Regions from separate parts of the Clostridium sp. Marseille-P299 genome, predicted to be linked through region 2. Evidence: predicted binding sites of a transcription regulator. Region 2 holds the regulator's gene; the other holds the start of a gene.
The links. The regulator HrcA, encoded in region 2, represses chaperone genes, less so after heat shock. The targets are predictions, from matches to a motif close to TGTTAGCACTCNNNNNNNNNGAGTGCTAACA.

Region 1: a site for HrcA is predicted at 2,186-2,216, ahead of BN4220_RS17345 (Hsp20/alpha crystallin family protein). Genes of this name have one in related genera too.

Annotation. Positions count from the first base shown of each region.
Region 1 covers NZ_FJVE01000007.1:2,155,595-2,161,151, reverse strand. Annotated here, with positions in the region: gene BN4220_RS17360 (hypothetical protein) at 38-361, shown strand; gene BN4220_RS17355 (hypothetical protein) at 389-778, shown strand; partial or broken gene BN4220_RS20565 (lantibiotic ABC transporter ATP-binding protein) at 964-1,148, shown strand; gene BN4220_RS17350 (NisI/SpaI family lantibiotic immunity lipoprotein) at 1,206-2,042, shown strand; gene BN4220_RS17345 (Hsp20/alpha crystallin family protein) at 2,328-2,780, shown strand; gene BN4220_RS17340 (DegV family protein) at 3,108-3,992, shown strand; gene BN4220_RS17335 (IS256 family transposase) at 4,163-5,353, shown strand.
Region 2 covers NZ_FJVE01000007.1:1,368,056-1,373,612, reverse strand. Annotated here, with positions in the region: gene dnaK (molecular chaperone DnaK) at 1-929, opposite strand, end outside; gene grpE (nucleotide exchange factor GrpE) at 1,006-1,653, opposite strand; gene hrcA (heat-inducible transcriptional repressor HrcA) at 1,689-2,723, opposite strand; gene BN4220_RS13895 (hypothetical protein) at 3,217-3,912, opposite strand; gene BN4220_RS13890 (AAA family ATPase) at 3,899-5,305, opposite strand.

The DNA.
Region 1 (5,557 bases), 790 kb from region 2:
AAACATAAACAAATCAATTTAAAAAGGAGATAATAATATGGCAAAATCAAAACTTGTAGAAGTAAATAAGAAGATTGAGGAATGTGTTGTAGGTGGTTATAAAAAAATTGAAAATGGTGTTGTAGGTGGCTATAAAATGGTTGAAAATGGCGTTGTAGGAGGATTTAATAAAATATCAGACAGATTCGTGGATAACTATCTTACAAAAGATGGAGAAACTGTAGAAGAGGCGAAGGAAAGATTGGCAGCAGAGCATAAGGCTCGTGAAGAAAAAAGCAAGAAAGAAATGGAAGAAAGAATGCAGTCTCAGCAGGAGATTTTAGCAGAAAATAAAAGAAGAACAAAGTTACATAATTATTAAAAAGATAAAATAGGGAGATGATTGGATATGAAGAAAAGTAGTTTGGTAGCGATGGTTTTAGGAACACTAGGAGGAATTTTTCTGGCACTTGGCATGTGTATGTGCCTACTACCAGAATGGAATGCATTTAAGCCAGGTGTTGCAATGGGGGGGCATTGGTTTAGTAGTACTTTTGGTTATGTTAATTACCTGGAGAAAGATGGAGAAGAAGGAGCCGATAAAGCTCTCAAGAAAAACAGTTGGTACTGTTATAATTGCAATTATTGGATCATTGCTATTTGGCATTGGTATGTGTATGACTATGGTGTGGAGCCAAATGGTAATTGGAATTGTTATTGGTATCGTCGGAATCGTTGTATTACTTTGCTTGATTCCTTTCGTAAGGGGGATAAAGTAAAGCTACGGAAAAGTAGATAGATTTTACAGTTTAACCCGACACTCTAAATGATGATAGTTGGAAAATTGTTGGATAAATGACTAAGGTGTGCATTTCTCGTATGGGATTTGCACGCCTTTAATTTTGTATAAAATGAAAATCTTTATGAAATCTTCAAGAATGCTTTGTATTCTATATCTGAACTTAAAGAAAGGATATTAAAATTATGAATATGATATTGAAAACACGCAATCTTTGTAAAGAATTTAATCAACAAAAAGCAGTACAAAATGTATCATTAAACATTAGAAAAAACTGTATATATGGTCTTTTAGGACCACTGAAAACATTGGAACGCTTATTGCAATGCCACCATTATATGAAAATTTAACAGCTTTTGAAAATCTGAAAGAGTTGCTTTGATAGCAGTATATATGTGGGGCAATCGATGGGAGGAAAGAAGAAATTATGAGTAAACCATTAAAAAGAGGATTTATTATTGTATGCTTTTTATGTATAAGCAGTGTTATTTCTGGGTGTTCCTTAATTAGAAATAATACAGAATATCAAGAAACAAAAGAGAAAGGTTTCGTTAATGAAGAAGATATCACACGATTTACTTATAATATGAATGATTATGTAATACTTAACGATACAGTCGCAAATTCGGATTTAGGCGAATGGGTGGGATATATTCATAAATTGCTTGTTGTTGATGAACAGGGAAATCTTTTGGAACAAATAGATTCGGATAAAAAACTAGCTAATGAAATTGTGAAGATTTCTCAAAAATATACTAGTGAGGTCTATACTGTGTCTTATCTCAACATTTATAATACTAAGGATAATGACCTTGATTCATTGATTATTGATGTAAATGGTGGTTTTCATAGGGCAGTTCTGGTAAACAAGATTACTAAAAACGATAATCTTATCCAATTTTCTAATATAGGAAATTCACTCCATAGTCAGAAGTTTACCATCAGTAAAGAAAACTGTACCCAGTTAATAAAAGGAGACATTGTCTATCAGATTACAGATGAAATTATATCTTCTGATCAGTTAGGAAGTTATTTAGATATACTGGCAGAAAGTATATTGTTTGATATGAATACGAAACAGCCTATTTCTAAAGAAGAGCAAAATAGAATTGATTGGACTGGAGAAAACAGTAAACATATCCAGCGTATAAATTGGGTCTATAAAACTATTTATACAATCAATAGAACAGACCCCGAAACAGCAGTTGCTGTTAATATCAATAATGAGTATCATGTAGCAAAAGCTATCTCTTGTGAAGAATAGTAATCCATGAGGGATTATATATAGCAAGTACGATTGTAAAACAATATGGCGGATGAACAAGGTCAGTCTGTTCCAATAAGAAAAACCGACGTGAATCCCGTAAAATCAAGGAAAACCAGGAATTCACAATTTTTTCACAAACAAATTAGCACTCACCTATTGACAGTGCTAATAATGTGTGTTATAGTACAAGTATAGCAGATGAGGATTATAAATAATCCAATTAACTAGAAACACATTGTTAGGTGTCAACATATTGTGAGAATAAAAAAGGAGGAATGACTTATGATGATGCCAAGTATTTTTAGAGGAAGTTTATTTGATGATTTCATGAGTAACCCATTTGATTCAATGTTTTCAACGGATCGCGATCTAATCTTTGGTAATAGGAATTCCAATCTTTTAAAGACCGATGTAAAAGAAAAAGACGGTAATTATGAATTTGATATTGATCTTCCAGGATACCAGAAAGAAGATGTAAGCGCAAAATTGGAAGATGGCTATTTGACAATCAGTGCTTCTCGTAATGTAAATAATGATGAGAAGGATGAAGATGGTAATTATATCAGACGAGAAAGATATACTGGACATTGCCAGAGAAGCTTCTTTGTCGGAAAAGGTGTTAAACAAGAGGATGTAAAAGCAAAATTTGAAAATGGTATTTTACATCTAACGGTGCCAAAAATAGAGGAACAGAAATTAGTTGAATCTGAAAAAAGAATTGAAATTGAAGGGTAAGCAATTAATTTAAAAACATTAAAAAGAGAATACTAAGAATTAAATAGAGAAATAAGGAATAACAAAAAATGAAATAAAAAGAAGTTGCCTTACAAAAGGAAGTTGTATTGTAGGGCAACTTCTTTTTTTGTAATTCTTATGGATTTAAAGTTTATATATATTAAAAGGAATATATGAAAGGCATATATGAAAAACATCAAAGTTCGACATTTTATGTACCATTAAATAAAAAAACATGGTAAAATATGATAATAAAACAAGAGGATAATTATTAAGGGTTCATAGTTACTTTGTGATAAAACGTACATAGAAAGGATAGATAAGAGAATGTATAAGATTATTACTGATTCAGCATCGGATTTACCAAAAGAGATAATTGAAAAATATGAATTGCATGTGATACCAACACCTGTTGTTATTGATGATATTGATTATTTGGATGGTAAAACTCTAAAAACAAAAGAATTCTATGAAATATTAGATGATACAAAAAGAGATGTAAAAACATATCATATAAATCCTGCTATGTTTGAAGAAGCTTTTTTGCCTTATGCAAAGAACAATGATTCTGTTATTTACTTATGTTTTTCAACAGGGATTGCAGGGACCTATAATGCAGCCAGCATTGCAAAAGAAAACATTTTAGAACAATACCCTGAGTTTGATTTAACAATTATAGATTCAAAATGCGCTTCTGTGGGTTTTGGTTTATTAGTGTATAAATTATTACAAATGCAAAGCAATGGTGCATCAAAAGACTTAATTATAGAAGCTTCTAAGTTTTATATTGAACATATTCGTCATATTTTTACGGTAAGCACACTTAATTATCTAATCAAGGGTGGAAGACTTTCAAAGTGGAAAGGAAATATAGCTGAAACACTTGATATGAAGCCGATTATTACTGTTGATGAAAATGGTGCACTCAAAGTTTTACGAACCGTTCGTGGGCGCAAACGTTCATTAAAAGAACTGGTGCAGTTTGTGAAAGAGAATGGCGTGGATGTAGAGAAACAAACCATCGCATTTTGTCATGGCGAAGATGAAGAAGCACTTCATTTTGTGCTACAGCAATCAGACGAATTGTTGCACCAAAAAGATTCATTAATTACGGTGGTAGGATGTGCTATAGGGGCACATACTGGACGTGGTATCATTGGAATTTGCTTTTTAGATGCGAAAGAAACTGCCTATGAGCAATATTTAGATTAAATATTTATATCAATTATATAGATGTATCAATTATAGATGTATCAATTATATAGTTGTATCAATCAGATAGTGTAAAATATTTTGTGTAAATAAAAATAGAGAAGTTCCATCTGACATGGTAAAATGTTTAACGACGAAGAAAAACATAACCAAGAAAGAAGGACTTCCCTATGACTAATAATAACAAAAATCAAAAAGAAAATCTAGACTTAAACTCTTTTTTTGAAGAGTATATTCTTGGTCTATTAAAACAAACCATGGAAACCTTGATGAAGGAAGAACTCACTAACATTCTCCAGTACAGTAAATATAGCTACGAAGGACATGGTACTGGCAATTCACGCAACGGATACTATACCCGTAATTATGAAACCAAATACGGTCTGATTGAGAATCTTAAAATTCCTCGTGACCGTAATAATGAGTTTGAACAACAACTCATTCCACCATATGCAAGAAGAGATGATTGGCTAGAAACCATGATCATCCGCATGTATGCAAGTGGAGTATCTACACGTGAAATTGCTAACATCATTGAAAAACTTTATGGAAATTCTTATAGTGCGGCTACAGTAAGTAATATCACTGATGTTGCTCTTGAAGAAATTGAACAGTGGCATAAGCGTCCTCTAAAGAAGAGGTACAGTGTCATTTATATTGATGCTTTACATCTTAAATTAAGAAGAGATACAGTATCAAGTGACGCCGTTTACTTCATTTTAGGTGTCGATGAAGATGGATACCGTGAAGTATTAGACTTCTTTATCGGTGTAAATGAAAGCGCTTATGTTTGGGAGGATAATCTTCGCCAGATAAAAGAACGAGGCGTAGATGAAGTTCTCCTCTTCGTCATGGACGGTCTCTCTGGACTTGACGATGCTGTTCATAGAGTATATCCAAAAGCGGATATTCAACGATGTATTGTCCATAAAGTTCGTAATGCAATTCGTAGTGTTCGTAAGAAAGATATCAACGATTTTACAGCTGATTTAAAAGTTGTATACGAATCTCCAAACCTAGAGCAGTGTAGAGCAGCTTTAGACGAATTTGCTGTTAAATGGAGTAAATCTTATAAACGTGTAGTGGAATCCTGGTTAAATGACGAGGACTTATTCACATACTATAAATACCCTGTTTCTATGCGAAAATCCATCTATACAACGAATTGGATCGAGCGCTTTAATAAAGAAGTACGTCGTCTTGTAAAAACTAAGGATGCACTACCCACAGAAGACGCATGTAGTAAACTCGTTTATTATAAAGTGATTTCTTATAATGAATCATGGTCTACAAGAAAGCTTAGAGGCTTTGCTTGTTCATCAGATAAACTTCAGGATATGTTTACCGAAAGGTACGCATAAACTATTTACACAAAATTATTGACACTACCATCAATCATGTAGTTGAAAAAATCACTTTTCGTTACTATTTTATCTTTAATATTAGAGTTATGTATGGATTGGTGTCTATGATATTAACATAAACAAATACTCTAATAGTAGATAAAACGGTAATGTAAAAGTGATTTTTTTGAATACGTTTCTAATTACGGAGACGGCATTATA
Region 2 (5,557 bases):
AATAATACTTTGCTAAGTTCAGAAGCTGTTAAACCAGCATCTTTTAATGCATTTTGAACTGGAATTGCAGTTCTTTCAACTAAGTCATGAGTTAATTCATCGAATTTAGCACGAGTTAAGTTAAGGTCAAAGTGTTTTGGACCTTCAGCTGTAGCTGTGATAAATGGAAGGTTAACGTTAGTTGTTGTAGAAGCAGATAATTCTTTCTTAGCTTTTTCTGCTGCTTCTTTTAATCTTTGAAGAGCCATCTTATCTGTAGATAAGTCAACACCTTCTGTTTTCTTAAATTCATCAATAAAGTAACGAGTGATTCTTTCATCGAAATCATCACCACCAAGTCTATTATCACCAGATGTAGCTAATACTTCGATAACACCATCACCGATTTCGATAATGGAAACGTCGAATGTACCACCACCTAAGTCATAAACCATGATTTTTTGTTCATGTTCATTATCAAGACCATAAGCTAAAGCTGCTGCTGTTGGCTCGTTGATAATTCTCTTAACATCAAGACCAGCGATCTTACCAGCATCTTTTGTTGCCTGTCTTTGAGCATCGTTAAAGTAAGCAGGTACTGTAATAACAGCTTCTGTTACCTTTTCTCCAAGATAGCTTTCTGCGTCAGCTTTTAATTTTTGAAGAATCATTGCAGAAATTTCTTGTGGAGAGTATTTCTTATCATCAATGCTTACTTTATAATCTGTACCCATATGTCTTTTAATGGATGAGATTGTCTTGTCAGCGTTTGTTACTGCCTGACGTTTTGCTGGTTCACCAACGATTCTTTCTCCTGTTTTAGTAAAAGCAACTACGGATGGAGTTGTTCTAGCGCCTTCTGTGTTTGCGATTACGACTGGTTTTCCACCTTCCATAACGGCAACACATGAGTTAGTTGTACCTAAATCAATACCAATTATTTTTCCCATGTTTTTGTCCTCCTATTTATATTATAACAATTAATCAAAAAATTAATTAAAACCTAATCTTTTGGTATAAACTTATTTAATTCACTACTTTTACCATGCTATGTCTTACAACAGAGTCACGGTACATATAGCCTTTTAAGAATTCTTCAGCTATAATATTTTCACCTAATTCTTCATCTTCTGTATGCATTACTGCATTATGGAAATTAGGATCAAATTCTTTTCCTACTGCTTCAATGGTTTTTACACCCGCAGCTTCTAGGACGTCAAGTAATTGTTTGTATATTTTCTCAATTCCTTGAACAAAAGCGCTTGATTTTTCTTCTTCAGTAACAACGCTTAGTCCTCTTTCAAAATTATCAACAACTGGCAAAATCTTTTCGATAATGTCTTTTGCTCCAACTTCAAACATCTGAGATTTTTCTTTTTCAGAACGTTTTCTAAAGTTATCAAACTCAGCCATAGTACGGATCAAACGGTCGTTTAATTCTTCGATTTTTTCATCCTTTTTATCTTTCTTATCTTTTTTCTTGAAAAAGGATTTTTTATCTTTACCGTTTTCTTCATCTGTGCTTTCTTCTACTTCTTCTGTAGCTTCTTCAGTAACTTCTTCAGTTGTTTCAGAAGTATCATCGCTATTATTTGTACTGTCAGCGATATCTTTTTCTATCATATCTTCCAGTTCATCTTTTTCTAACTCGTTAAAATCTATTGTATCTGACAACTATCTTCACCATTCCTTCCCATCGTAACTACATCTTATTTTTTATCACCTTTAAAAATGTCATCCAATTGGCTCATAAGACTTTGTAAGGTGCTAACAACTTTTTCATAATCCATTCGTTTTGGACCAATAATACCAATTTTTCCATAAACGCCTTCTTCGATTTGGTAAGTAGCTGTAACTACTGCGCAATCTTTCATGGATTCTACTGGTGTTTCATTCCCAATATATACTTGGATGCCTCGGTTTTCACCGTTTTCTGCTTCGCTACTCATGAGATTCGTAAGTTGCTTTTTCTCTTCTATTGTATAAAGCAGCTCGCTGGCTTTTTCTGTATCACTTAATTCAGGATACTTAAGAATATTGGTTGCTCCACTTGTGAAGATTTGTACATCTTCTTCTTCACTAATTGCTTGTGCAACCGCATCGAGTATGTCACTAACAACATTAGTATACCCAGCAGTCTGTGCTTTCATTTTCTGAATTAAGGATAAATTAATCTCCGATAAATCTAAGCCTTGTAAAAATGTGTTCAGCACAATATTAAGTTTTAAAACAATTTCTTTTTCAAGTGGTTCATCCACTGAAATTATTTTATTCTTAACAATATTACCTTCTAAAACAATTACTGCTAGAATCTGTGTACTATCTACATCAGTGATTTGTATGAACTTAACTTTACGGCTACGATACTGTGGTGCAGTAATCATTGTCGTATAATTTGTATTAACTGCTAAAAGCTTTGCTACTTGTTTTAAAAGTGTTTCCATCTTATCTGCTTTTTCAAGTAACATGCCTCGCATCTCTTCTACCTCTGTTGTCTTTTCCGCCATCAGCATATCGACATAGAATCGATATCCCTTATCCGATGGAATTCTTCCAGCAGATGTATGAGGTTGCACTATATATCCAAATTCCTCTAAATCAGCCATTTCATTTCGAATTGTTGCAGAACTTAAATTTAAGTCCGTATCCTTCGAAATAGTTCTTGAACCAACTGGTTCCCCTGTTTCTAGGTAATTGCGAATAATAGCTTGTAAAATTTTTATCTTCCTATCATCTAATTCCATCATACCCTCTTTCTCAGATGATTCATCTGTACTATGAAATGTTTGAGCTAACATATGATGTTGATGTTGTTAGCACTCATTCGATTAGAGTGCTAATATCTTTAAACATAAGATATCACTATCAAATTATTTTGTCAATATGTATTATGGATTTTTTTTAATTTTTTTATTAAAACATATAATTAACACACTTAACCATTTAACCCAAATTATAAACATAGAATTAATAGAATGATATTCATATATTTAACAACTAAAAAAAGTGACTGATGTGATAACTGACACACCAGCCATTATTCATGCAATAATAAAAATGATAATTGGAATAACAAAAAATCTTCTTAATATTAGCTCCTGCAAAATCTGTCTTTAATTTAGCTGTTGCTAATTTTACGAATCAAAACAATAATTTACATTATTTTACCAATCCCATAAACAAATGTCAATAATTGCGATTTCTAATACATAATAATATAAGTAATAGCAATTATGGCTACTCCAAGTCCTGCCCAAAGATCTGATGCATATTGCTATGGCGTTGCAGCGAATTCATCCCTTCCTCAATAAAGTCCCATGTATCTTGATATGAACCCACAACTGCAAGGTTTTCACTGGATATAAAATCAATAAACTCTTCACAACACCCTTCGTATCGATCCGCAAAGGCATCTGACATCTCTTCTTTTTCCTCATCGCTAAAATCTTTAAGCTCATCAAAAAGCACATGCTCTAAATTACAAGAATTAAAATAAATACGATACGGTATCTTTTTTACCTTTCCTGTATTTCTTAATTTAAATAAAATATCTGCTTTTCTATGGTTTCGTTCTAGGGTCGAAGAAACCGAAGGGGCCACCACACGGTCTTCATAATAGGTAATCTCAGGAACTTTCGCCTTTGTCACCTTATCATCGGAGATAAATACACCATCGGTATCTGTAATATGAATGATTTTAAGAAAATCCGAAGTTTTATAACGATATCGTTCCTTCACAGTGTCCAGAACTTTATTAATCTTTAGTAATATCTTGTCCACGCTTACGTAATCATGAAGAGTAATATCACCATGAACGATGAAAAACTGCACTTCCTCATTTACAAAAAACTCTTTCATAATGGTCCCAAGCGCTGCTTCTTCACTCATCCCCTCTACAATAAAGACAATAACCTTCTTCTCATTTTTTATCATATCTCATGCTCCTACCTGCCTTACGGAATGCTCTGGCAATCTTTAAGCTATCTGTTTGCGCATAAATTTCCTCATTATGACCACCAAGGGTAATGCCTCTCAGATAAACGTCACGAAGGTTATTGGAACTTTTAATGTTCTTCATATGAATATAACGATTCACTGGATTCACCGTTGAAAACATGATGCTCTCCTTATCAAGCATTTCAAGGGCTCTTAAATTATGGGAAGTAAAAATCAACTGTCCCCTAGCACTTTTCTTAAAAATATCAAGAAGCTCACCAAGCATGTACTCAAACACTCCAGCATCCAACTCATCAATGACAAGGCAGATGGAGGCATCTGAAAAGGCTTGTATTAATGCATTTAAAATAGAAATAATTTTTATAATTCCCTCGGATTCCATACGAATTGGAATCTTAACGCCTCCCCTGACGGATAGTAGTTCGATTTTTACTCCTTCTCTACCGTTATCAAGCATCTGCATACCATACTCTTTTACTTCCATCTGCAATCCTGGAATGATCGTGCAAAGAACGGTATTGATTTCATTTACAATCACATGAAGCATATCTTTTTGTTCATATGATAGCACCGTGGGCTTATTTAACGAAACTGCAAAATCCCCTTTAAAACCTCCACCTGGCTGATCCGTATCTTCTATTTTAAATGCCATGGGTAGAACAAAATTCGCTGAGATTACGCCGGAATGGGTGTTACGTATGACAAAAAGGTCGGTTAGGGCAAAACGATGTAAGGAGGTAATTAACATAGCGTACTCTTTGAAGGAATGTTCAAAGGGCTTTTTATAGATTTCTAAACTGTTCTCACCAAAGATAAACGAACAATTGCTTTTTTCTGCTATTTTCTTCGCAACAAGCAAGTCCATCTTATATTCCTTGTTCTCTAAGATAAGTTCATCAAAACGCTTCTTCGGTGAAAATACAGTTTTGCTATCACCGTGGTTATAATCCATAAAAACCGTCTTGCTACTTCTACCCTCTGGAGTGATTTTCGTACTTGTTAGCGTTTCACGGGATATCATAGCGCCATGCTTTCCTACCTTTTGTAAACAAATCTTATAGCCAACCTCATACACACTCTCTTCTATATAAATAGAAAACTCTGCGCTAATTTCTGCTTCGTCTTCACTGGCATCCATATAATCAGCAAGTTCTATCGGTAAGTTCTCCCCAATCATAATGCGCTGTATAAAATAAAGTGTATCCACGACTGCTGTCTTACCCGAACCATTCTGCCCGTAAATTCCTAGTACTTCTGCATTCTTATAACTTGGGTGTTTCTTATATGTGTTTGGCATCACGATTTTGCCGTATTTCACGTTCTTTATATTATGAAGACTTAGAGCCTGTAGACGTACAATGGTTTCCATGAGATTCCCTCCTTTTATACATTTATTGTAATTTAAAATGATGTTAATCGCAATAGTTTTTCCTAAAATGGAATTTTTTATACCGATTTTAAATATATCGTTTATTCAACCCAAGTACTTGAGATTGCGGATTTATATTTCAATTATACAGATCAAATTATTTAAGCCATTTGATTTAGATAAACATTTATATAAATCAAATCAATTTAATTTTGGGTTTCTATATTCTATCTATCTTACATTTGCCCAAAA